Regions from separate parts of the Streptomyces sp. NPDC051136 genome, predicted to be linked through region 1. Evidence: riboswitches for the same ligand, from Rfam matches in the RefSeq annotation. Region 1 holds a riboswitch; each other region holds the start of a gene.
The links. Region 1 has a riboswitch for cyclic di-AMP ahead of ACIBCJ_RS25805 (transglycosylase SLT domain-containing protein). Riboswitches for the same ligand answer to the same signal wherever they lie in the genome.

Region 2: it holds a riboswitch for cyclic di-AMP, as region 1 does, so the genes downstream of both, ACIBCJ_RS00630 (LysM peptidoglycan-binding domain-containing M23 family metallopeptidase) here and ACIBCJ_RS25805 (transglycosylase SLT domain-containing protein) in region 1, are expected to answer to the same signal.
Region 3: it holds a riboswitch for cyclic di-AMP, as region 1 does, so the genes downstream of both, ACIBCJ_RS22555 (transglycosylase family protein) here and ACIBCJ_RS25805 (transglycosylase SLT domain-containing protein) in region 1, are expected to answer to the same signal.

Annotation. Positions count from the first base shown of each region.
Region 1 is NZ_JBITFE010000009.1:183,221-190,146, reverse strand. Features, by position in the region: gene ACIBCJ_RS25810 (polyprenyl synthetase family protein) at 166-1,176, opposite strand; cyclic di-AMP (ydaO/yuaA leader) riboswitch at 1,890-2,057, shown strand; gene ACIBCJ_RS25805 (transglycosylase SLT domain-containing protein) at 2,062-2,553, shown strand; gene ACIBCJ_RS25800 (HAD family hydrolase) at 2,632-3,441, opposite strand; gene fahA (fumarylacetoacetase) at 3,741-4,976, shown strand; gene ACIBCJ_RS25790 (M56 family metallopeptidase) at 5,349-6,287, shown strand; gene ACIBCJ_RS25785 (GntR family transcriptional regulator) at 6,514-6,926, shown strand, end outside.
Region 2 is NZ_JBITFE010000001.1:154,375-161,300, reverse strand. Features, by position in the region: gene ACIBCJ_RS00660 (metallophosphoesterase) at 1-261, shown strand, start outside; gene ACIBCJ_RS00655 (AraC family ligand binding domain-containing protein) at 215-601, opposite strand; gene ACIBCJ_RS00650 (cupin domain-containing protein) at 711-1,082, shown strand; gene ACIBCJ_RS00645 (MBL fold metallo-hydrolase) at 1,313-2,506, opposite strand; gene ACIBCJ_RS00640 (TetR/AcrR family transcriptional regulator) at 2,656-3,300, shown strand; gene ACIBCJ_RS00635 (SGNH/GDSL hydrolase family protein) at 3,328-4,113, opposite strand; gene ACIBCJ_RS00630 (LysM peptidoglycan-binding domain-containing M23 family metallopeptidase) at 4,317-5,243, opposite strand; cyclic di-AMP (ydaO/yuaA leader) riboswitch at 5,248-5,405, opposite strand; gene ACIBCJ_RS00625 (tyrosine-protein phosphatase) at 5,830-6,627, shown strand; gene ACIBCJ_RS00620 (DUF6126 family protein) at 6,649-6,768, opposite strand; gene ACIBCJ_RS00615 (XRE family transcriptional regulator) at 6,765-6,926, opposite strand, start outside.
Region 3 is NZ_JBITFE010000007.1:441,564-448,489, forward strand. Features, by position in the region: gene ACIBCJ_RS22535 (SurA N-terminal domain-containing protein) at 1-103, shown strand, start outside; gene ACIBCJ_RS22540 (nucleoside triphosphate pyrophosphohydrolase) at 180-1,157, shown strand; gene ACIBCJ_RS22545 (cytochrome P450) at 1,154-2,473, shown strand; gene ACIBCJ_RS22550 (transglycosylase family protein) at 2,618-3,676, shown strand; cyclic di-AMP (ydaO/yuaA leader) riboswitch at 3,854-4,021, shown strand; gene ACIBCJ_RS22555 (transglycosylase family protein) at 4,025-4,753, shown strand; gene eno (phosphopyruvate hydratase) at 5,098-6,378, shown strand; gene divIC (cell division protein DivIC) at 6,501-6,926, shown strand, end outside.

The DNA of each region.
Region 1 (6,926 bases):
TCCCCCGGCCCGTAGGGGGCCGGGTACGCCGCCGGTGTCCGTACGGAACCGGGTACGCCGCCGGTGGACGGCACGCGGCCGACGGCGCCCGGCGCGAGGTCCGAAGGGATCAGCCGGTGGACGCACGCGTCGCAAGGCTCGCCCCCGGCTCAGGGCCGGACGGGGTCAGCCGGCCCGGTGGACCACCGCGTCGCACAGCTCCACCAGCGCCACCTTCGCGTCGCACTCCCGCAGCGGGGCCAGCGCGGCGCGGGCCTCCTCTGCGTACCGGACGGTGTCGCGGCGCGCCTGCTCCAGCGCGGGGTGGGCGCGCAGCAGGCGCAGGGCCTCGGCGTGCCGCGCGTCGTCGCTCAGGTCGGAGTCGAGCAGCTCGCACAGGGCGAGGTCCTCGGCCAGCCCCAGCCGGCCCGCCCGCTCGCGCAACCGCAGGACGGGCAGGGTGGGGATGCCCTCGCGCAGGTCCGTGCCGGGGGTCTTGCCGGACTCGTCGGAGTCGGAGGCGATGTCCAGGACGTCGTCCGCGAGCTGGAAGGCGACGCCGAGCCGCTCGCCGTACTGGGTCAGCACGTCCACCACCGTCTCGTCGGCGCCGGACATCATGGCGCCGAACCGGCAGGAGACCGCCACCAGCGAGCCCGTCTTGCCTCCCAGCACGTCCAGGTAGTGATCGACCGGGTCCCGGCCGTCCTGCGGTCCGGCCGTCTCCAGGATCTGGCCGGTGACCAGCCGCTCGAACGCGAGGGCCTGGACGCGGACCGCCTCGGGGCCGAGGTCGGCGAGGATCTGCGAGGCGCGGGCGAAGAGGAAGTCACCGGTGAGGACCGCGACCGAGTTGCCCCAGCGGGTGTTCGCGCTGGACACCCCGCGCCGCACGGCGGCCTCGTCCATCACGTCGTCGTGGTACAGCGTGGCGAGGTGGGTCAGCTCCACGACCACGGCCGAGGGCACGATCCCGGGGGCGTAGGGGTCGCCGAACTGCGCCGAGAGCATCACCAGCAGCGGCCGGAACCGTTTCCCACCGGCCCGCACCAGGTGCTGGGCGGCCTCCGTGATGAACGGCACCTCGCTTTTGGTTGCCTCGAGCAACCCTTCCTCGACAGCAACCAATCCGGCCTGGACATCGGCTTCCAGAGCCTGGTCCCGCACGCTCAGCCCGAACGGCCCGACGACGGTCACGAGGGGTCTCCTGTCTGCTGGTGTCTACTGGCGATTACCTGGTTTGTCGATAGGTCGCTGCCACCACTCAAGTCAGCGTATCCGGTCACGTTTCGATCACCGCTAGCGCCCACCGTTACAGGCCGGTCGGTATCGGATCATGAGCGATATGTTTTTGATCAGGTGATACGAGCAGATTCTGATCGAAATCGCACATCGCCAGAGGGGACGAACCGGACCCGGAACGGCGAGCGGGCCGGAAGCCGCCGTCCAAGATCCCACCACCCCCTCCAACGGCCCGCACTCCGAGAACGTCACCCCCTCGACGCCCGCCCGGGCACAGACACCGGCGCCCGCACCGGCACCCGCGCCCGCGGCGCCCGCCCGCGCGCTCACCACCCCGCTTCCCCTTCCACCGCGCTCGACACCCGAAGCCGCCCCCACCCACGGCCGGTTGGGACCTAGTTGGGCTTAATGCCCGTTTTGCCGTGCTTGTTGAGGCCAGTGAGTTGACTCACTCCGGACCGCCTGCGGGCAACCTCTCCACAACCTGTGCCCTCCCTTTGTCCCGCAAGCCAGTTGAGGGTTGGCAACAGCAAAGGATCAAGAGCCTCAAACCCCCCAGACCAAGGTCAACAGGCATGTTGGGTGATTCCTGCACTTGTTTCGGACATGTGCTCTCGCATACGTTCCCGGCCTGTCGGGCGGACGCCGAATCCTGCCATCGCCCGTCGCACAGTCATCCACCCAACACTTCGCAGGCAGGAGCGGGGGACCCAGGTAAGTCGCCGCGCCGGTCACCACCGGAGCGGCTCGGGGTGAAGCCGTACCCGTCAGGGCACGGCCGGGCACCTCCCCGCCCGAACCCGACAGCTCACCTCGCAGGCGTAAGGAGAGGGACACTGCATGTCTGCCAACGGTCAGAACCGTCACGCCCGCACCGGCCGCCTCGCTCGCAAGCTCGCCCTGGTCGGAACCGGTGCCGCGGTGCTCGCGATGCCGCTCGTCGGCGCCGCCACCGCCTCCGCGGCCACCCCGGCCGCCGCCACGACCGCCACCACGGCGGCGGTGACGTACCCGGACAACCTGGACGGCTGGATCCGCGAGTCGCTGGACATCATGGCGCAGCACGGCATCCCCGGGACCTACGAGGGCATCCACCGCAACATCATGCGGGAGTCCTCCGGCAACCCGCTCGCCATCAACAACTGGGACATCAACGCCATCAACGGCACCCCGTCCAAGGGGCTGCTCCAGGTGATCGACCCGACCTTCCAGGCGTACCACGTGGCCGGCACCTCCTGGGACCCGTACGACCCGGTCGCCAACATCACCGCCGCCTGCAACTACGCGGCCGACCGCTACGGCTCGATGGACAACGTCTTCAGCGCCTACTAGGCCGCACCGCCGGGGTGGCGCACCCAGCGGGGGCGCCACCCCGGCAACGCCTCACGGGGAGTGCCTCACGGCAGTGCCTCACGAGGTACCGAAGATCCGCTCGAGGACGACGGCCACGCCGTCGTCCTCGTTCGTCGTGGTGACCTCGTCGGCCACCGCCTTGAGTTCGGGGTGGGCGCCGGCCATGGCGACGCCGTGGGCCGCCCACTGGAACATGGGGATGTCGTTGGGCATGTCCCCGAAGGCGATCGTCCGCCGCCGCTCCAGGCCCAGGTGCTCGGCGGCCAGCGCGAGACCGGTCGCCTTGGTGATGCCGCACGGCTGGAGCTCCACGGTGCCGGGCCCCGACATGGTGACCGTCGCCAGGGAGCCGACCACCGCGCGGGCCGTCGCCGCCAACTCGTCGTCGGTCAGGTCGGGATGGCGCAGCAGCACCTTGCTGATCGGCGTGGACCACAGCTCCTCGCGCCGCTCGACGCGGACCGCGGGCAGGGTCGGGTGGGGCATCAGGTAGCCCGGCTCGATGAGCGTCAGCCCGTCGACGCCGTCCTGGTCGACGGCCGCGTGCACCTGGCCCACCTCGGCCTCGATCTTGCCGAGCGCGGTCTCGGCCAGCTCCCGGTCCAGGGTGACCGACCACAGCATCCGGTGCGCGCCGGCGTCGTACACCTGCGCGCCCTGCCCGCACACCGCGAGTCCGGCGCAGCCGAGGCGGTCGAGCAGGGCGCGCACCCGGGGGGCGGGCCGCCCCGTCACCACGAGGTGCCGCGCACCCGCCCCGGCGACGCGCGCCAGCGCGGCCAGCGACCGTTCGGAGACGGTGTCGTCGCCGCGGAGCAGCGTCCCGTCCAGGTCGGTGGCGACGAGTGAGTACGCGGTGCGGTCCATGATCAGAGAATACGGACACCGCACCCCTCCGACTCACCCGCGACCGCTTCCGTACGAGGACGGAGCGAGTGCGCTCGAACCCGTACGCGGATGCACGCGGACGTCCGATCATGCCCACAACCTCGTTGTCTTCCTTTTGTTCCGCTGTCCGCCGTCGCCGCGCCGTCGACCACCCGGAGACGGGGAAACGACTGCCCAAGACCGGTGGAGCACCCGTAACGTGTGGCCCGACCACGTGTCACGCGGCACACCCGGCGCGCACGGCGCACATGGCGAGCACGAGAGCGAGGCAGCACCCGATGCCCCCCTTCGATGTCCCCGAGGGCGACCCCTTCGGCCCGCACAACCTTCCGTACGGCGTGTTCTCGGTCCCCGGCCCGGACGGGCGGACGGAACGGACGGTGGGCGTCCGGCTCGGCGACCACGTCCTCGACGCGGGCGCGGCGGCCCACGCGCTCGGCTCGCCGTACGCGTCCCTGCTCGCGCAGCCCACCCTGAACCCGCTGCTGGCGGCATGGCGCACCGCCTGGTCGGACGTGCGGCGCGCGCTGACGGCGTGGGTGACGGTCCCCTCGCACCGCGAGACCCTGGAACCCCTCTTCCACCCGCTGTCGTCGGTGACCCTGCACCTGCCCTTCGAGGTCGCCGACTACGTGGACTTCTACGCCTCCGAGAACCACGCCCGCAACGTCGGCCGGATCTTCCGCCCCGAGGCCGCCGACCCCCTCACCCCGAACTGGAAGCACCTGCCGATCGGTTACCACGGCCGCTCCGGCACGGTCGTCGTCTCGGGCACGGACGTCGTACGCCCGTCGGGGCAGCGCAAGGCCCCGGCCGACGCCGCTCCCGTCTTCGGCCCGTCCGTCCGCCTGGACATCGAGGCCGAGGTCGGCTTCGTGGTGGGCGTGCCCTCCGAGCTGGGCAGTCCGGTGGCGCTCCGTGACTTCCGCGAGCACGTCTTCGGACTCTGCCTGCTCAACGACTGGTCCGCCCGGGATGTCCAGGCCTGGGAGTACGTCCCGCTCGGCCCGTTCCTCGGCAAGTCCTTCACCACGTCGGTGTCCGCGTGGATCACCCCGCTGGACGCGCTGGACGAGGCACGGGTGGCGCCGCCCGAGCGCACCCACGAGCTGCTGCCCTACCTGGACGACACGGACGACGAGCAGGACGGCCCCGGCGGCTACGACCTGCGGATCTCGGTCGCCGTCAACGGCCACGTCGTCTCGGAGCCGCCGTTCTCCACCATGTACTGGACGGCCGCCCAGCAGTTGGCCCACATGACGGTCAACGGCGCCTCGTTGCGCACCGGCGACCTCTACGGCTCGGGCACGGTGAGCGGGCCCACCGAGCGGGAGCGCGGGTCGCTGCTCGAACTGACCTGGAACGGCCGCGACCCGTTGGAACTCCCCGACGGGAAGCGCACGTTCCTGGAGGACGGCGACGTGGTGACCCTGTCGGCCTGGGCTCCCGGTCCCGGCGGCGTCCGGGTGGGACTGGGCGAGGTCACCGGGCGAGTGGTCGGCCGGGAGGCCTGAGGGTTCGCCCGGCGGGGGCGGGTGCCTTGTTCCCGGGCCTTCGGGCTCTCGGGGTCCCGGGCCTTCGGGCTCTCGGGGTCCCGGGCCTTCGGGTTCCCGGGCTCTCGGGTTCCCGGGCTCTCGGGTCCCCAGGTTCTGATCCGGGGTTCCGGGTGTCAGGTGGCGGGACGGCGTACGCCGGGAGTACGGAGCGATCCGGGGCCCGCCGACGGCTGACTCGCACCGCCCGGTCCCGTCATACTGGCGTCGGGCGGTGTGCGCCCCGGGCCGCCGCGGTCCGGTCCGGCACCGTCCGACCGAGCACAGCACAGCACAGCACAGCCCCTGTACAGCCAGAGCCGCCATCCTCGACCAGGATCCGGAGCCAGTGGCATGACCGTCTGCCTGCTCCTGCTGTTCGTCGTCGCCGTGACCGCCGCGGTACCGGTGCCCCGAGCGCTGACCCGTTCCGCGTGGCCCGAGCGGGATCCCGTGGTCGCGCTGTGGGTGTGGCAGTGCCTGGTCGCCACGGTGCTGCTGTGCTGTCTGACGGCCCTCGTCCTCGGCGCCGCCGCCGTGTTCGGCACCGTCCGCGCCCAGCTCTTCGCGCCGGCGCCGCCCGCGGTGACCGCGGCGTACAACCTCTCCGCCGGCCCGGTCTGGGCCGCCGTCCTCACCCTGCTGCTGGCGGGCGGTGCCGCCTGGACGACCGCGATGCTCGCCCGTGAACTCGTCGAGGCCCGCCGCCGGCGTGCCCGGTCCCGCGCCCACCTGCGCGAGCGCGCCCCCGACCTGCCCGCGGGGCTGCCGGCCTCCCGCGGGCCGCTGCTGGTGCTGGAGGACGAGTACCCGGACGCCTGGTGGATGCCCGGCAACCCGCCCCAGCTGATCGTGACCACCGGCGCCCTGCACCGCCTCACCGACCACCAGCTGGACGCCGTCCTCACCCACGAGCGCGGCCACGCCCGGGCCCGGCACGACTGGCTGCTGCACCTGTCCACCGCCCTGGCGACCGGGTTCCCGAGCGTTCCGCTCTTCGCCCACTTCTGCGACCAGACCCACCGCCTGGTCGAGCTCTCGGCCGACGACACCGCCTCCCGGCGCTGCGGCCACCTGACCACCGCGCTGGCCCTGATCGAGCTGAACCAGCACCGCGGCGTCCTGTCCTGCGCCTCCAGCCACCGCCTCCTCGGCGAGCGCGTCGACCGTCTCCTGGAACCCCGTCCCCGCCTCCCCCGCCGCCACCGCGCCCTGACCACGGCGACGGCCGCCCTGGTCCCCTTCATCCCCCTCCTGATCACCTTCGCCCCGGGCCTGACGGCCTTGGCCTAGCCGCACCCTCGTCCTCGCCCTCGCCCTCGCCCCGGCAGCGTCGGGCCGCGCGACCCGCCCCGCGACCGCACCACGCGGCACCCCGCGCCCTCAGCCGGAGAACCCCGTGGCAGATGTCCCCCGCCCGCCACGAAAACCCCAGCTCATCCGCGCGACCGGCGGAGCCCGGGGTGGCGCAACATTCCGGCAACACCGTTAATCCGACCGGATAGGTATGGTTCCAGCCATGCCGCCCACCGACCGCATCCGAGACCACGCCGGCCAGGGCGCGACCACCGTCGCCGCCCAGCGCACGCGGCGCCGGCTGCGCGCCGACCGGGCCCGTCAACTGGCCGACCTGCTGCGCCGACAGCTCCTCGACGACGCCTACCCCGACGGCACCCTCCCCCACGAGGACACCCTCGCCGCCGACTACGGCTCCACCCGCAACACCGTCCGCCAGGCCCTCGACCTGCTGCGCGCCGAGGGCCTCGTCGCCCGGCAGCCCGGCATCGGCACCGTGGTCGTGGGCCGCAAGTACGCCCACGGGCTCGACCGCCTGATGGGCCTCGCGGAGACCCTGCACGAGCACGGCCGCGTCACCAACGAGGTCCGCACCACGGTCCCCGTCCCGGCCCCCGCCCCGGTCGCCGAACGTCT
Region 2 (6,926 bases), on a different contig from region 1:
CCCAAGTTCGTCGACCGGGCTGCCGCCGCCGGCGTCGACCTTCAGCTCTCCGGCCACACCCACGGCGGCCAGATCTGGCCCTTCCACCACCTGGTCCGCCTCGACCAGCCCGCCCTGGCGGGCCTCAGCCGGCACGGCGCCCGCACCCTCCTCTACACCAGCCGCGGCACCGGCTTCTGGGGCCCGCCGTTCCGCGTCTTCGCCCCCAGCGAGATCACCCTGCTGGTCCTGCGCTCCCCGCACCCGCCCACCGCTCCGTAACGCCTCGCGGACCGGCCCGCTCGCGACGGTGCCCCGGCCGTCTCGCCGTGCGGCCCCACCGGGCGTCATACCGATCCGTGCCGACGACTCGGCAAAGGATCCGGGCTGTTCTGCTCCGTGCGCCGCGCGGATCGCTGTGGGAACAGTTGCCGGTCGCCCCATGACGGCGGCGGTCGAGTGCGAAGTCGACCGCACCGTCATCGAGGATCATCAGGTCCCACGTGCCGTGGGTGTGGGCCGGGTACGCGTGGTCGGTGAAGTGCGCGTGGAAGACCTCGGAAATGCCTGGGACCTTGGGCCGCCAGGCGCTGATGGACGCGCGGGGTCGGTGTCCGGTCATGCCAGGAACGTACAAGACCGGCACCGCCCGAACGCGGCAGGCTCGTGAAGCCGGCCGAAGGGCGTCCGAGGAGGCGCCCCGGTTGACCGGCCCTGAGGAAGGATGCCGTATGTCCAGGTCTGTTGTGCCCGTCAACCTCGCCGACAAGCTGGCGCGGTTCAGCGAGCTGTGGTCACAGAAGCGGGTGGCTGTGGTCAACGACTACGAGGTCAAGGTGGCCAAACTGAAGGGGGAGTTCGTCTGGCACACCCACGAGGACACCGACGAACTGTTCCTGGTCATCAGCGGGCGGCTCAGGATCCAGCTCAGGGACACCGATGTGGTCCTGGAGCCTGGCGAGTTGTTCGTGGTTCCCCGTGGGGTCGAACACTGCCCCGTGGCGGACGAGGAGACCGCGATCCTGCTGTTCGAACCGAAGGGAACGATGAACACCGGTGACGCGGGCGGGCCGATGACCAAAGCGGCCGAGGCCCTCGGCTGACACGTGGGCCATGGGGTCACGTCGCGTCGTCGGGCGGCCGGCACCTCGGGCCGTCGAGCGGCCGGCGTTTCGGGCCGACCGGCGTTCCGGTTGCGCGAGCGCAGGTAGAGGTGCGATTCCGGAGCTCGGGCGCCACGTGGACCGGGACGCCGTCCGGACCGGCCGCGCACCGACTTGAGCGCGGCCCGAGTCGGACGGGTGCCTCTCCCCGAGCTCGCCCCCGGCCGACGTCAGCGCTCACCCGCAAGGTCGAGAGCACTGTTGCTCGACTCGGCCACGCCCTCGGCAAGTCGGGGACGGCGCCACGGGCGGGCGAGCGGAACCGACACCGCCCGCCACCACGCCTCCGTCGGCAGCTCCCCCGCCGGTTCGAACGGCTCGCCCGGCTGCGGGAAGGCCACCGCCTGACCGGCCTCCGCGGCCGCGTCCTTCGTCCACTCCCCCGGCTCGGCCCACGCGTGCGGCGCCAGGTTGAAGGTGCCCCAGTGGATCGGCAGCAGGGCGCCGTGCGGCGTGCTGCCCTGGAGGTCGAGGTGGGCGCGGACGCCCTCCTCGGGGGTCATGTGGATGTCCGGCCAGAACTCGGCGTACGCCCCGAGCTGGATCATCGTGGCGTCGAACGGGCCGTGCGCGGCGCCGATCTCGCGGAAGCCGTCGAAGTAGCCGGTATCCCCGCTGTGGAAGACGCGGTGTTCCTCGCCGGCGACGACCCAGGACGCCCACAGGGTGTGCTGGGTGTTGCGCAGCCCGCGCCCGCAGAAGTGGCGGGCCGGAGTGGCGGTGAGGGTGAGGCCGCCGACGCGGGTCGACTCGTGCCAGTCCAGCTCCCGCAGCCGGTCGGCGGGCACGCCCCAGTGTTCGAGGTGGGCGCCGACGCCCAGCGGCACGGCGAACACGGTGTCCGTGCCGGCCAGTGCTTTGATCGTGGGCATGTCCAGGTGGTCGTAGTGGTCGTGCGAGATGACGACGACGTCGACGGGCCCAAGGGCGGCCAGGGGCAGCGGGACCGGGTGCAGGCGCCTGGGGCCGGCGAAGGGGAAGGGGGAGCAGCGCTCGCCCCACACGGGGTCGAAGAGCACCCGCTGCCCGTCGATCTCGGCGAGCACGCTGGAGTGACCCATCCAGGTCAGCCGGAGCCCGGTGGCCGACGGCCGGGCGAGGTCGGCGAGGGTGGTGGCGTGCACCGGGATCGAACCCTGCGGGGCCCGGCGGCGACGCGCCTCCTTGTCGAAGTAGATCTTCGCGAACTCGGCGGCCGAGCCGGAGGGCCGGATCCTGGCGGTACCGCCGGGGTTCTGGAAGACGCCGTCGCGGAAGTTCGGCGATCTGCGGATGCGCGCCATGCGCTCGCCGCCCGGGGCCACGCCGAAGGCGGCGGGCCGCGGCACGCTGAACCCGGGACTCGGGGAACGGAAAGCGGCCACGGTACCTCCAGGTGGAGTGGTGCGGGTTCTCATGACGGTCATCCCGTCCTACGTCACCTCGAACGACGGAGGTCACACCCGTGTTCCCGGCCCGGACCTGACCACGAGGGCGTCGCCGCGCTCCGGAGTGCCTGTATAGGGTGACGGGCGTGGGGAGAGTCCGGTTGAGCGTGGCGGAGCGGCGCGAGGAGCTGTTGCGCGCGGCCATCGAGCAGATTTCGGCGCGGGGCGTGGCGGCGTTGCGGATCGCCGACGTGGCCGCCGCGCTCGGGGTCAGCAACGCCCTGGTGCTCTACCACTTCTCCACGAAGGAGCGGCTGGTCGCCGCCGCGTTCACCCACGCCGCCGAGGCCGACCTCGCCCACCTGCACCGGCTGCTGGCCCGGCGTACGTCGCCGCTGCGCCGCCTGCGGGCGGCCGTGCGGTGGTACGCGCCCACCGGTCAGGCCAAGGGCTGGCGATTGTGGATCGAGGGCTGGGCGGCGGCGCCGCGCGAACCCGCGCTGCGGGAGGTCACGCGCGAGCTGGACCGCCAGTGGAAGGCGGCGATCTCCGCGGTCATCGCCGAGGGTGTCGCCGCCGGCGAGTTCTCCTGCCCCGAGCCGGACGCCGCCGCCCTGCGTCTGACGGCGCTGCTGGACGGGCTCGCCGTACAGCTCACGTCGTACACGGGCACGGTGTCGCGGGCCCGGGCGCAGGAGTGGGTGGACGAGGCGCTGGCCCGGGAGCTGGGCCTGGAGCGGGCGGTCCCGGCGTCCACGCGGCGTCAGGGGGCGCCGAGCGGACGCCGGTGACCCGGCCCGCCCCGCCTCGGGCCGGCCTCAGGCCACCGAGGCGAGCCACGTCTTGATGTCGTGCGGCGACAGCGTTCCCTTGGCCGTCACGTGGTCGCCCGACGACTCGCCGCGCAGCCGGCGGCCGATCCACGGCACCAGGTACTCGCGCGCCCACTGCACGTCGTCGCGCCGCACGTGCAGCGTGCCGCGGGGCGGCAGTGGCGGCCAGGGCTGGTCCGGGTCGGCCGGGACGGGCAGGCCGAGCGCCTGGCCCGCGCGCAGCGCAACCCGGGTGTGACCCTCCGGCGACAGGTGCAGCCGGTCGGCGTCCCACGCCCTGCGGTCCTGGACGCTGCGCAGCGACCACAGGTCGAGCACCGGGCATCCGTAGCGGTCGGCGATGGCGCGGACGTGTCCGTTGTAAGTGGCGATCTTGCCGCGCAGATGCTTGAGGACGGGCACCCCGCGGGTGTCGAACCCGGTGGTCACCAGGACGCGGCCGGCCGCGGCGGTCAGCGCGGCCACCGCCAGTTCGAACCGTTCGGCGACCTCGTCGGGGTCGGTGCCGGGCCGGATGATGTCGTTGCCGCCCGCCGCGAACGAGACCAGGTCCGGCGCGAGGGCCACGACCCGCGGGACCTGTTCGGCCACGATCTGGTCGAGGAGCCTGCCGCGCACGGCGAGGTTCGTGTACGTGAAGCCGCCCTCGGGGCGCCGGTCCGCGAGCAGTACGGCGAGTCGGTCGGCCCAGCCGACGAACGCCCCGTCGGGACCGGGGTCGCCGACGCCTTCGGTGAAGCTGTCCCCCACCGCCACGTACGACCCGATCACTGCTCTGCTGTCACTCTTCGAATCGTCTGCCACGTCGGCCCATGATTCACCTTGGAATGTGACCTACGCGACCGTAGGGCGGGGTTGACGGGCGGTGAGAAAGGCCACGCCTAAAGTGTTCGTCAATTCCGGAATACGCCGAAGGCCGGACCCGGGGATCGGGGTCCGGCCTTCGGGGCGCGAGGCCGCGCGGAAGCGGGTCGTCAGACGGAGACGCCGTGCGAGCGCAGGAACGCGATCGGGTCGATGTCCGAGCCGTAGTCCGGCGTGGTGCGGATCTCGAAGTGCAGGTGCGGGCCGGTCACGTTGCCGGTGGCACCCGAGAGGCCGACCTGCTGACCCGCCGTCACCGACTGGCCGGCGGAGACGGAGAGCGAGGAGAGGTGGGCGTACTGGGCGTAGTGGCCGTCGGCGAGCTGGATGACGACCTGGTTGCCGTACGCGCCGCCCCAGCCGGCCGAGACGACGGTGCCCGCGCCGACGGCCTTGAGGGAGGTGCCGGTGGGGACGACGAAGTCGGTGCCGGTGTGGTAGCCGCTGGACCACATGCTGCCGGACTGGTGGTACGGCGTGCCGACGGTGCCGCCCGCGACCGGGGAGGTGTAACCGCTGGTGGTGGCCGCGGACTGGGTGCCGGTGCCGGCGGACTCGGACGACTCGGAGGAGTCCGAGGAGGAGGTCTTCTCGGCGTCCGTCGACTTCTGGGCCGGCTTCTCGGCGGGCTTGTGCGAGGGCGCCGAGGACTTGGCGGCCTGGCCGCCGATGGACAGTTCGAGGCCCGGGTGGATCAGCGACGGGTCGGCGCCGACGGCCTCGCGGTTGTCCGCGTACAGCTTCTTCCAGCCGCCGTCGACGTCCTGCTCGTCGGCGATCTTCGACAGGTAGTCACCGCTCTTCACGGTGTACGTGCGGGCATCCGCGTTCTTCTCGGAGCCGCTCGCGGCGGTCTTCTTCGCCGACGTCGCCACGGACTGCACGGCCTGCTCGGAGACCGAGTGCGCCGGAGCGGCGTTGGCGGCGGCGGCGCCCATCAGCGGGAGCGCGAGCGCGGCGCCACCGGATCCGGCGATGGCGATGGTGCGGGTCAGGCGCATGGCCCTGGTACGGCGGTGCTTACCCTTCGCGGGCATGGCGAATTCCTCTCCGGCGCCTGCGAGGTGAGCTGTCGGGTGCGGGCTGGAGATGCCCGGCCGCGTCGAAACGCGGCTTTACCCCAAGCCGTTCCGGGAACCGGAACAGGCAGTTCTACCTGTGGGTCCCCCGCTCCTGCCGGGTACGGGTGGTCGATGAGTGCGGGCTCCGGTCGGCGGCAGGATTAGGCGTCCGTCCGGATCGGTGGTGAACGTAAGGGACCGGGACACGCACGGACAAGCGTGGGATTCCTTGGACGGGTGTTCCGATTGATCCTTTACGGGAACAAGCGGTAACCCTGCGTCGATTTCCGCCACCCCGCCTTTCCTGAAAGTCCTTGAGAACCAACTGAATTACGTGAACATGACGGACAACGCACCGTCACGGATATGACGCTGCTCACGCGCCCCTTTTCCAGCCTTCGCCATTTCAGGGCCAGTTGTCATCAATCCACCAATTCGGACAGATAACTCTTATCCGCCCGCAACAGCCCGCACCGAACGGCTTTCCCGTACGGGTGATGCCGTATCGTCGAGGTGCCCGTCGGCGAGCAGCGGCGGCGGCGCCGAGTGGGAGGAGCCCCCCGTGACGCAGCAGGTCCCGTCGACCGAACCCGAGCTGACCGGAGTGCGCAACTTCCGGGACCTGGGCGGACTGCCGACCGTGGACGGCCGGCGGGTGCGACAGGGCGTGCTGTTCCGCAGCGGCCACCTCGCGCACGCCACCGGGGAGGACACCGCCTTCCTGGCCACGCTGGGCCTGCACACGATCTTCGACTTCCGCAACGCGGCCGACCTGAAGCTCGAAGGGGCGGACGTCGAGCTGCCGGGCGTGCGCAACGTGAACCTGCCGCTGAGCGATCCGGCCGACGGCGCCGAGTTCTGGAAGATGGTCCGTGACGGAGACCTCGACCAGCTGCGCGAGCTGCTCGCCGACGACAAGGCGGCGAACCGGATGATCCACTCCTACCGCACGATGGTGACGGAGCGCACGGAGGAGCACTCCCGGGTCCTGCACGCACTCGCCGAGGACAGCGTCCCCGTACTGATGCACTGCGCGGCGGGCAAGGACCGGGCGGGTCTGTCGATCGCGGTCACCCTGCTCGCCCTGGGCGTCGAGCGCGACGCAGTCGTCGAGGACTACCTGAAGTCGAACGCCGCGCACCGCCGCTACAAGGTGCGCCGCAGCGGCTCCGCCGCCTCCGCCTACTCCCCCGAGGTCATGGAGCTGCTCAGCCCTCTGTTCGACGCGCGCGCCGAGTACCTGGCGGCGGCCCTGGAGACGATCGAGGAGACCTGGGGCGACGTCGACGCCTACCTGGAGCGGGGGCTGCGGGTCACGGCCGGGACCCGGGAGCGGCTGCGCGAGCGGATGGTGGACTGAGCCACCCGCCGGCGCACGACGTCACCTGGCGCCCACCTCGAACAGTAGGTAGAGGAAGCCGCCGAAGACGTGCCCGAGGGCGATGTAGACGAGCAGCCGCACCCACAGGGCGCGCGGGAACTTGTCCTCCATGGTGCTCATGGCGTCTCTCCAGGGGTCGGGCCGAGGCACAGGGCGGCCGTCGGGCTCTGCAGCAGGGTGTGGACGAAGAGCAGCTCGACCCCGTCGGGGTCCCGGGCCGCGATCCGGTGCGGGGTCATGGAGTCGAAGTGGGCACTGTCCCCCGCGGTGAGCCGGTG
Region 3 (6,926 bases), on a different contig from region 1:
CCCGCGCTACGGCGCCTGGGACGTCCAGAAGAGCGGCCGCGTCGACGCACCGGCGCCGTGGCTGCGGGAGATCGCGGCGGCCGAGGTCCAGCAGCCCGCATAGCCCCACTGAGCAGCGACGATACGGCCCCCTGTGGACAACTCGGGGGGCCGTCGGCGGCGTGCGTTAGGTTCGGGGAGTGAACGCAACCACCGCCGACGCGACCACCCCCGGCCAGGGCCGCATCGTCCTGCTCACCACCAGCCACCGGGTCGCCCCCGGCCTGCTGTCCTGGCCCGCCTGGCAGGCCCTGCGCACCGCCGACCGCGTCCTGTGCGCCGACGGAGCCCACCCGCAGCTGCCGTACCTGCGCGAGGCGGGCGTCCGCGTCGACGAGGCGGCCCCCACCGCCGAGGAGCTGGTGGACGCCTGCGCCGGCGGCCGCACCGCGGTCGTCGTCGCCACCGGCGAAGGCGACCCCGCGCTCACCGACGGTCTGGCCCGCCTCGCCGGCTCCGGCCGCGTCCGCATGCCCGACCTCGAACTGCTCCCCGCCTCCTACGACCTCCCCGGCGCCCGCCTCCTCGACCTCGTCCAGGTCATGGACCGCATCCGCCTCGAATGCCCCTGGTCCTCGCAGCGCACCCACCGGGGCCTGGCCAAGTACGCCATCGAGGAGGCGTACGAACTCGTCGAGGCCATCGAGGACGGCGACCGCGACGAACTGCGCGAAGAACTCGGCGACGTGCTCCTCCAGGTCGTCTTCCACGCCCGCATCGCCGAGGACGACCCCGACGCCCCGTTCTCCGTCGACGACGTGGCCGGCACCATCGTCGACAAGCTCGTCCACCGCCACCCGCACGTCTTCGGCGACGAGAAGGCGGACACCCCCGAGGAGGTCCGCGCCCACTGGCTGCGCACCAAGGCCGCCGAGAAGCAGCGCACCTCCGTCACCGAAGGCGTCCCCCTCGGCCAGCCCGGCCTCGCCCTCGCCGCCAAGCTCGCCTCCCGCGTCCGCACGGCGGGCCTGCCCGTCCCGCTGCCCACCGGCGAGGGCATCGGCTACCAGCTCCTCGCCCTCGCCGCCCGCGCCGAGTCCGAGGGCACCGACCCCGAAGCGGCCCTGAGAGCAGCGGCCCGCACCTACCGCGACGCGATCCGGGCGGTCGAGGGATGACCGGCCTCCCGCCCGCCCCCGGCCCCGCTTCCGGCCCCGCCCCCGAGCTGTTCACCTGGGAGTTCGCGAGCGACCCCTACCCGGCCTACGCCTGGCTGCGCCGGCACGCCCCCGTGCACCGCACCCGGCTGCCCAGCGGAGTGGAGGCCTGGCTGGTCACCCGGTACGCGGACGCGAAGCAGGCCCTCGCCGACCCGCGGCTGTCCAAGAACCCGGCGCACCACGACGAGCCCGCGCACGCCAAGGGCAAGACCGGCATTCCGGGGGAGCGGAAGGCCGAGCTGATGACCCATCTGCTGAACATCGACCCGCCGGACCACACCCGGTTGCGCCGACTGGTCAGCAAGGCGTTCACGCCCCGCCGGGTGGCCGAGTTCGCCCCCCGGGTGCAGGAGCTGGCCGACGGCCTCATCGACCGGTTCGCGGCCACCGGCTCCGCCGACCTGATCCACGACTTCGCCTTCCCGCTGCCCATCTACGCTATCTGCGACCTGCTCGGCGTCCCCCGCGAGGACCAGGACGACTTCCGGGACTGGGCGGGCATGATGATCCGTCACGGAGGCGGCCCGCGAGGCGGCGTCGCGCGGTCGGTGAAGAAGATGCGCGGCTACCTCGCCGACCTCATCCACCGCAAGCGCGCCGCACTGCCGCCCGAGCCCGCCCCCGGCGAGGACCTCATCTCCGGCCTGATCCGCGCCTCCGACCACGGCGAGCACCTCACCGAGAACGAGGCCGCGGCCATGGCCTTCATCCTGCTCTTCGCAGGGTTCGAAACCACGGTGAACCTGATCGGCAACGGCACGTACGCGCTGCTCACCCACCCCGAGCAGCGGGAGCGGCTGCAGACGTCCCTCACCGCCGGCGAGCGCGGCCTGCTGGAGACCGGTGTCGAGGAACTCCTCCGCTACGACGGCCCGGTGGAGCTGGCCACCTGGCGCTTCGCCACCCGGCCGCTGACCATCGGCGGACAGGACGTGGCGGCCGGGGACCCCGTCCTCGTCGTCCTCGCCGCCGCCGACCGGGACCCGGAGCGGTTCACCGACCCGGACACCCTGGACCTCGCCCGGCGCGACAGCCAGCACCTCGGGTACGGCCACGGCATCCACTACTGCCTCGGCGCACCGCTCGCCAGGCTGGAGGGTCAGACGGCGCTGGCCACGCTCCTCACCAGGCTGCCCGACCTCCGCCTCGCCGCGGACCCGGCCGAACTGAGGTGGCGCGGCGGGCTCATCATGCGCGGTCTGCGTACGTTGCCCGTGTCGTTCACACCGCACGCGGCGCCGGCCGACCGCGGTGGATCACCGACGCAAAAGTGACACGCGCTCAACTCTGTGATCTTCACGTGATCTGCGCGGCATGAACTTGTGACTAGTGATGATCTCCCTATACGTTCACGGATCAACGTGGTGTCGAGCGTCATCCGCCGCGTGGGTCCCCGTCGTCTCGTGAAAGGTCGTCGCATGCTCTCCGGGAACGGTCGTCACCGTCGCCCCCGCCAGGCTCCCGCTCTGGTCGTCGCCGCCGGTGTGACCGGCTCCGCCATCGCGATCCCGCTGCTCGGTGCCACCGGCGCCCACGCGGCGGACTCGGCGACCTGGGACCAGGTGGCCGAGTGCGAGACCGGCGGCGCCTGGAGCCAGAACAGCGGCAACGGGTACTACGGCGGCCTGCAGCTGTCCCAGGAGGCCTGGGAGCGGTACGGCGGCCTCGACTACGCCCCGAGCGCCGACGAGGCAAGCCGTTCGCAGCAGATACGGATCGCCGAGAAGGTCCACGCGGACCAGGGCATCGCCGCCTGGCCGACCTGCGGCCTGCTCGCCGGTCTGGGCAACGACTCGGGAGCCGTGGGCGGCGGCTCGGCCGGTGACGGTGCGTCGGAAGGTTCGGACGCGTCGGGCAAGACCGACGGCTCCGGGTCGGCCGGGTCGCCGACGGCCACCGAAACGCCCGATGCATCCGAGTCGTCGGGGTCGTCCCGGTCGACGGGGTCCTCCGACGCCTCCGGGTCCTCAGGGTCTTCAGGGTCCTCCGAGTCGACCGGGAAGTCCGACTCGGGCGATGCGAACGAAGCGCCCCCTTCGTCCCCTTCGCCCTCTTCCTCGCCGGCCGGCACCCCCTCCGAGGCGTCGTCCGGTGACGCGAGTTCGTCCACCAAGTCGGACACTTCCGCCGAATCCGACCCCGACGCCCGTGCCGAACAGCAGGGCGGCGAGGGGGCGTCCGGCTCCGGACGGCACCGCGGCGACAGTGCGGACGAGGATGCGGGCGGCAGGGGCCGCGCGGACGAGACGGCGGGGCGGCACGCCTCGCGCGACGGTGAGCCGCGAGAGGTCGAGGACGGTGCGTACACCGTCCGTTCCGGGGACAGCCTGTGGGCCATCGCCGACTCCCTTGGCGTCGACGGCGGGTGGCACGCGCTGTACGCCGGCAACAAGACGGTCGTCGGTGCCGACCCGGACCACATCCTCCCCGGTCAGACGCTCACGGTCACGGGCGAATCGGTCGAAAAGCAGGGGTAGTTCGCGTCACGGTTGGAGATCATATGTCCCTTTTGGATCTCGTGAGAGATAGGTCTCAGAAGCCGTGATCGTCTTTGAAAATCCGCGGAGCGCGTGTCTACGGTCGTGACCGCTCGCCACCGCGGGCCCCGACAGCCGCAACGCCGAATCCTGCCAGCGGCCGTACGGGAACAGTCGTCGCGTCAAGCGCCGAAGGCAGGAGCGGGGGACCCAAGGTAAGTGCCGCACCGGGGCAGTTGAGCCGGAGCGGCTAGGGGTGGAGCCGAGTTCCGCGAGGAACCCGGCCGGGCAACTCAACCGGCCCGAACCCGACAGCTCACCTCGCAGGCGTCGGTGAGGGGATCAACCATGCTGTTTTCCAGCAAGGGCAAGCACCGTCGTCCGTCCAAGGCCACCCGTGTCATCGCCGTCGCCGGCGTCACCGGTGCCGCCGTCGCCGCCCCGCTGATGGCGGCCGGCAACGCCTCCGCCGCCACCGCGTCCGAGTGGGACGCCGTCGCCCAGTGCGAGGCCGGCGGCAACTGGTCCATCAACACCGGCAACGGTTACTACGGCGGTCTGCAGTTCTCCGCCTCCACCTGGGCCGCCTACGGCGGTACGCAGTACGCCTCCACCGCCGACCAGGCGAGCAAGGCGCAGCAGATCGAGATCGGCGAGAAGGTCCTCGCGGGTCAGGGCAAGGGTGCCTGGCCGGTCTGCGGCACCGGCCTGTCGGGTGCCGCGTACAGCGGTGGCGGCTCGGACAGCGGCTCCGGCAGCTCCGAGGGCTCGCAGAGCCAGAGCGGCGGCTCCACCGCCGAGCGCTCCACCGAGCAGAAGGCCTCGCGCTCCGAGGAGCGCCCGGCCGCCGAGCCGAAGGCCGACAAGCCCGCCGAGAAGAAGACCGTCACCACCCCGACCGGCAAGAAGGTCGAGAAGGGTGACGGCGAGTACAAGGTCGTCAAGGGCGACACCCTCAGCACGATCGCCCACGAGCACGACGTCAAGGGCGGCTGGGCGAAGCTGTTCAAGCTGAACGACGACATCGTCGACGACGCCGACCTCATCTACCCGGGCCAGCAGCTGCACCTGAAGTAAACGGCGGCGGCTCCCGCGACTCCCGCCCCGGTGCGTGTTCCCCCGTACGCACCGGGGCGGGCTTTTTCGCGTCGGGCGCCCGGACGGGAGTCCGCTCCCGTGCCCGGCGCGGACCCGGCCGGTGCCCGCCCGGCGTCGGCCCCCGCGCCCGGCACTGGTTGGGTCCCGGTTTCCGGAAACGTCTTTGTTCCGTTCGGAAACAATTTACTCTCGGTTCTGTCCAGCGGGTGGGCGATCGGCTGGCCGATCGCCCCGGGCCGGTTAGGCTCGGTCCCGCAGAGCCGCCGCGGTCCTGCGGGACCCGCGCGTCACACCGAAGCGTCACATTGAAGAAGGAGATGCTCGTGCCGTCCATCGACGTCGTCGTAGCCCGGGAAATCCTGGACTCCCGAGGCAACCCCACGGTCGAGGTCGAGGTCGGCCTCGACGACGGCAGCACGGGTCGTGCCGCCGTTCCGTCCGGCGCCTCCACCGGTGCCTTCGAGGCCATCGAACTCCGTGACGGCGACCCGGGCCGTTACCTCGGCAAGGGTGTCGAGAAGGCCGTCCTGGCCGTCATCGAGCAGATCGGCCCGGAGCTGGTCGGCTACGACGCCACCGAGCAGCGCCTGATCGACCAGGCCATGTTCGACCTGGACGCCACCGACAACAAGGGCTCGCTCGGCGCCAACGCCATCCTCGGCGTCTCCCTCGCCGTCGCCCACGCCGCCTCCGAGGCGTCGGACCTGCCGCTCTTCCGCTACCTGGGCGGCCCGAACGCGCACCTGCTGCCGGTGCCGATGATGAACATCCTGAACGGCGGCTCGCACGCCGACTCCAACGTGGACATCCAGGAGTTCATGATCGCCCCGATCGGCGCGGAGTCCTTCTCCGAGGCCCTGCGCTGGGGTGCCGAGGTCTACCACACCCTCAAGAAGGTCCTGAAGAACAAGGGCCTGGCCACCGGCCTCGGCGACGAGGGCGGCTTCGCCCCCAACCTCGGCTCCAACCGCGAGGCGCTCGACCTCATCCTGGAGGCGATCAAGGAGGCCGGCTACACCCCCGGCGAGCAGATCGCCCTCGCGCTCGACGTCGCCGCGTCCGAGTTCTACAAGGACGGCTCCTACTCCTTCGAGGGCAAGAACCGCTCCGCCGCCGAGATGACGGAGTACTACGCCGAGCTGGTCGAGGCGTACCCGCTGGTCTCCATCGAGGACCCGCTGTTCGAGGACGACTGGGACGGCTGGAACACCATCACCGCCAAGCTCGGCGACAAGGTCCAGCTCGTCGGCGACGACCTGTTCGTCACCAACCCGGAGCGCCTGGCCCGCGGCATCGAGGAGAACTCGGCCAACGCCCTGCTGGTCAAGGTCAACCAGATCGGTTCGCTGACCGAGACCCTGGACGCCGTGGAGCTGGCCCAGCGCAACGGCTTCAAGTGCATGATGTCCCACCGCTCCGGCGAGACCGAGGACGTCACCATCGCCGACCTGGCCGTCGCCACCAACTGCGGCCAGATCAAGACCGGTGCCCCGGCCCGCTCCGAGCGCGTCGCCAAGTACAACCAGCTGCTGCGCATCGAGGAGATCCTCGACGACGCAGCGGTGTACGCCGGCCGCAGCGCCTTCCCGCGCTTCAAGGGCTGACCGCACCCCGTAAGCCCCGCGAGAGGCAGCGTCGTACGTACGTCCCCGTACTCGGTCCCGTACCGTGTGCGGGGACGTACGCACGTATGACGGACGACGCACGAAGGCTGAGGCGGGGCGACATGGCGGTGAAGGACCGGGACCGTTTCTCCACCGCGACCAGGATCCGGATCATCGGGGAGCAGACCGCGGCCCGGGTCTACCGCTCGCAGACCAAGCGCCAGGCGCGGCGTTCCCGGCTGACCGGCCGGGCCGCGCTGCTCGCCATGGTGCTCTGCTCGCTCGTCGTGGCGCTCGCCTACCCGATCCGGCAGTACGTCGCCCAGCGCGCCGAGATCGCCGATCTCCGGCAGGAGCAGCGGGAGACCCGGCAGCGGGTCGAGGAGCTGCGCGACCTGAAGGCGCGCTGGCAGGACGACGCCTACGCCGAGCAGCAGGTCCGGCTGCGGCTGCACTACGTGATGCCGGGGGAGACGGGGTTCGTCGTCGTCGACCCGGACGCGGCCGAGCAGACCCGCGCCCAGGCCGGCGCCGCCGACCGCCCCTGG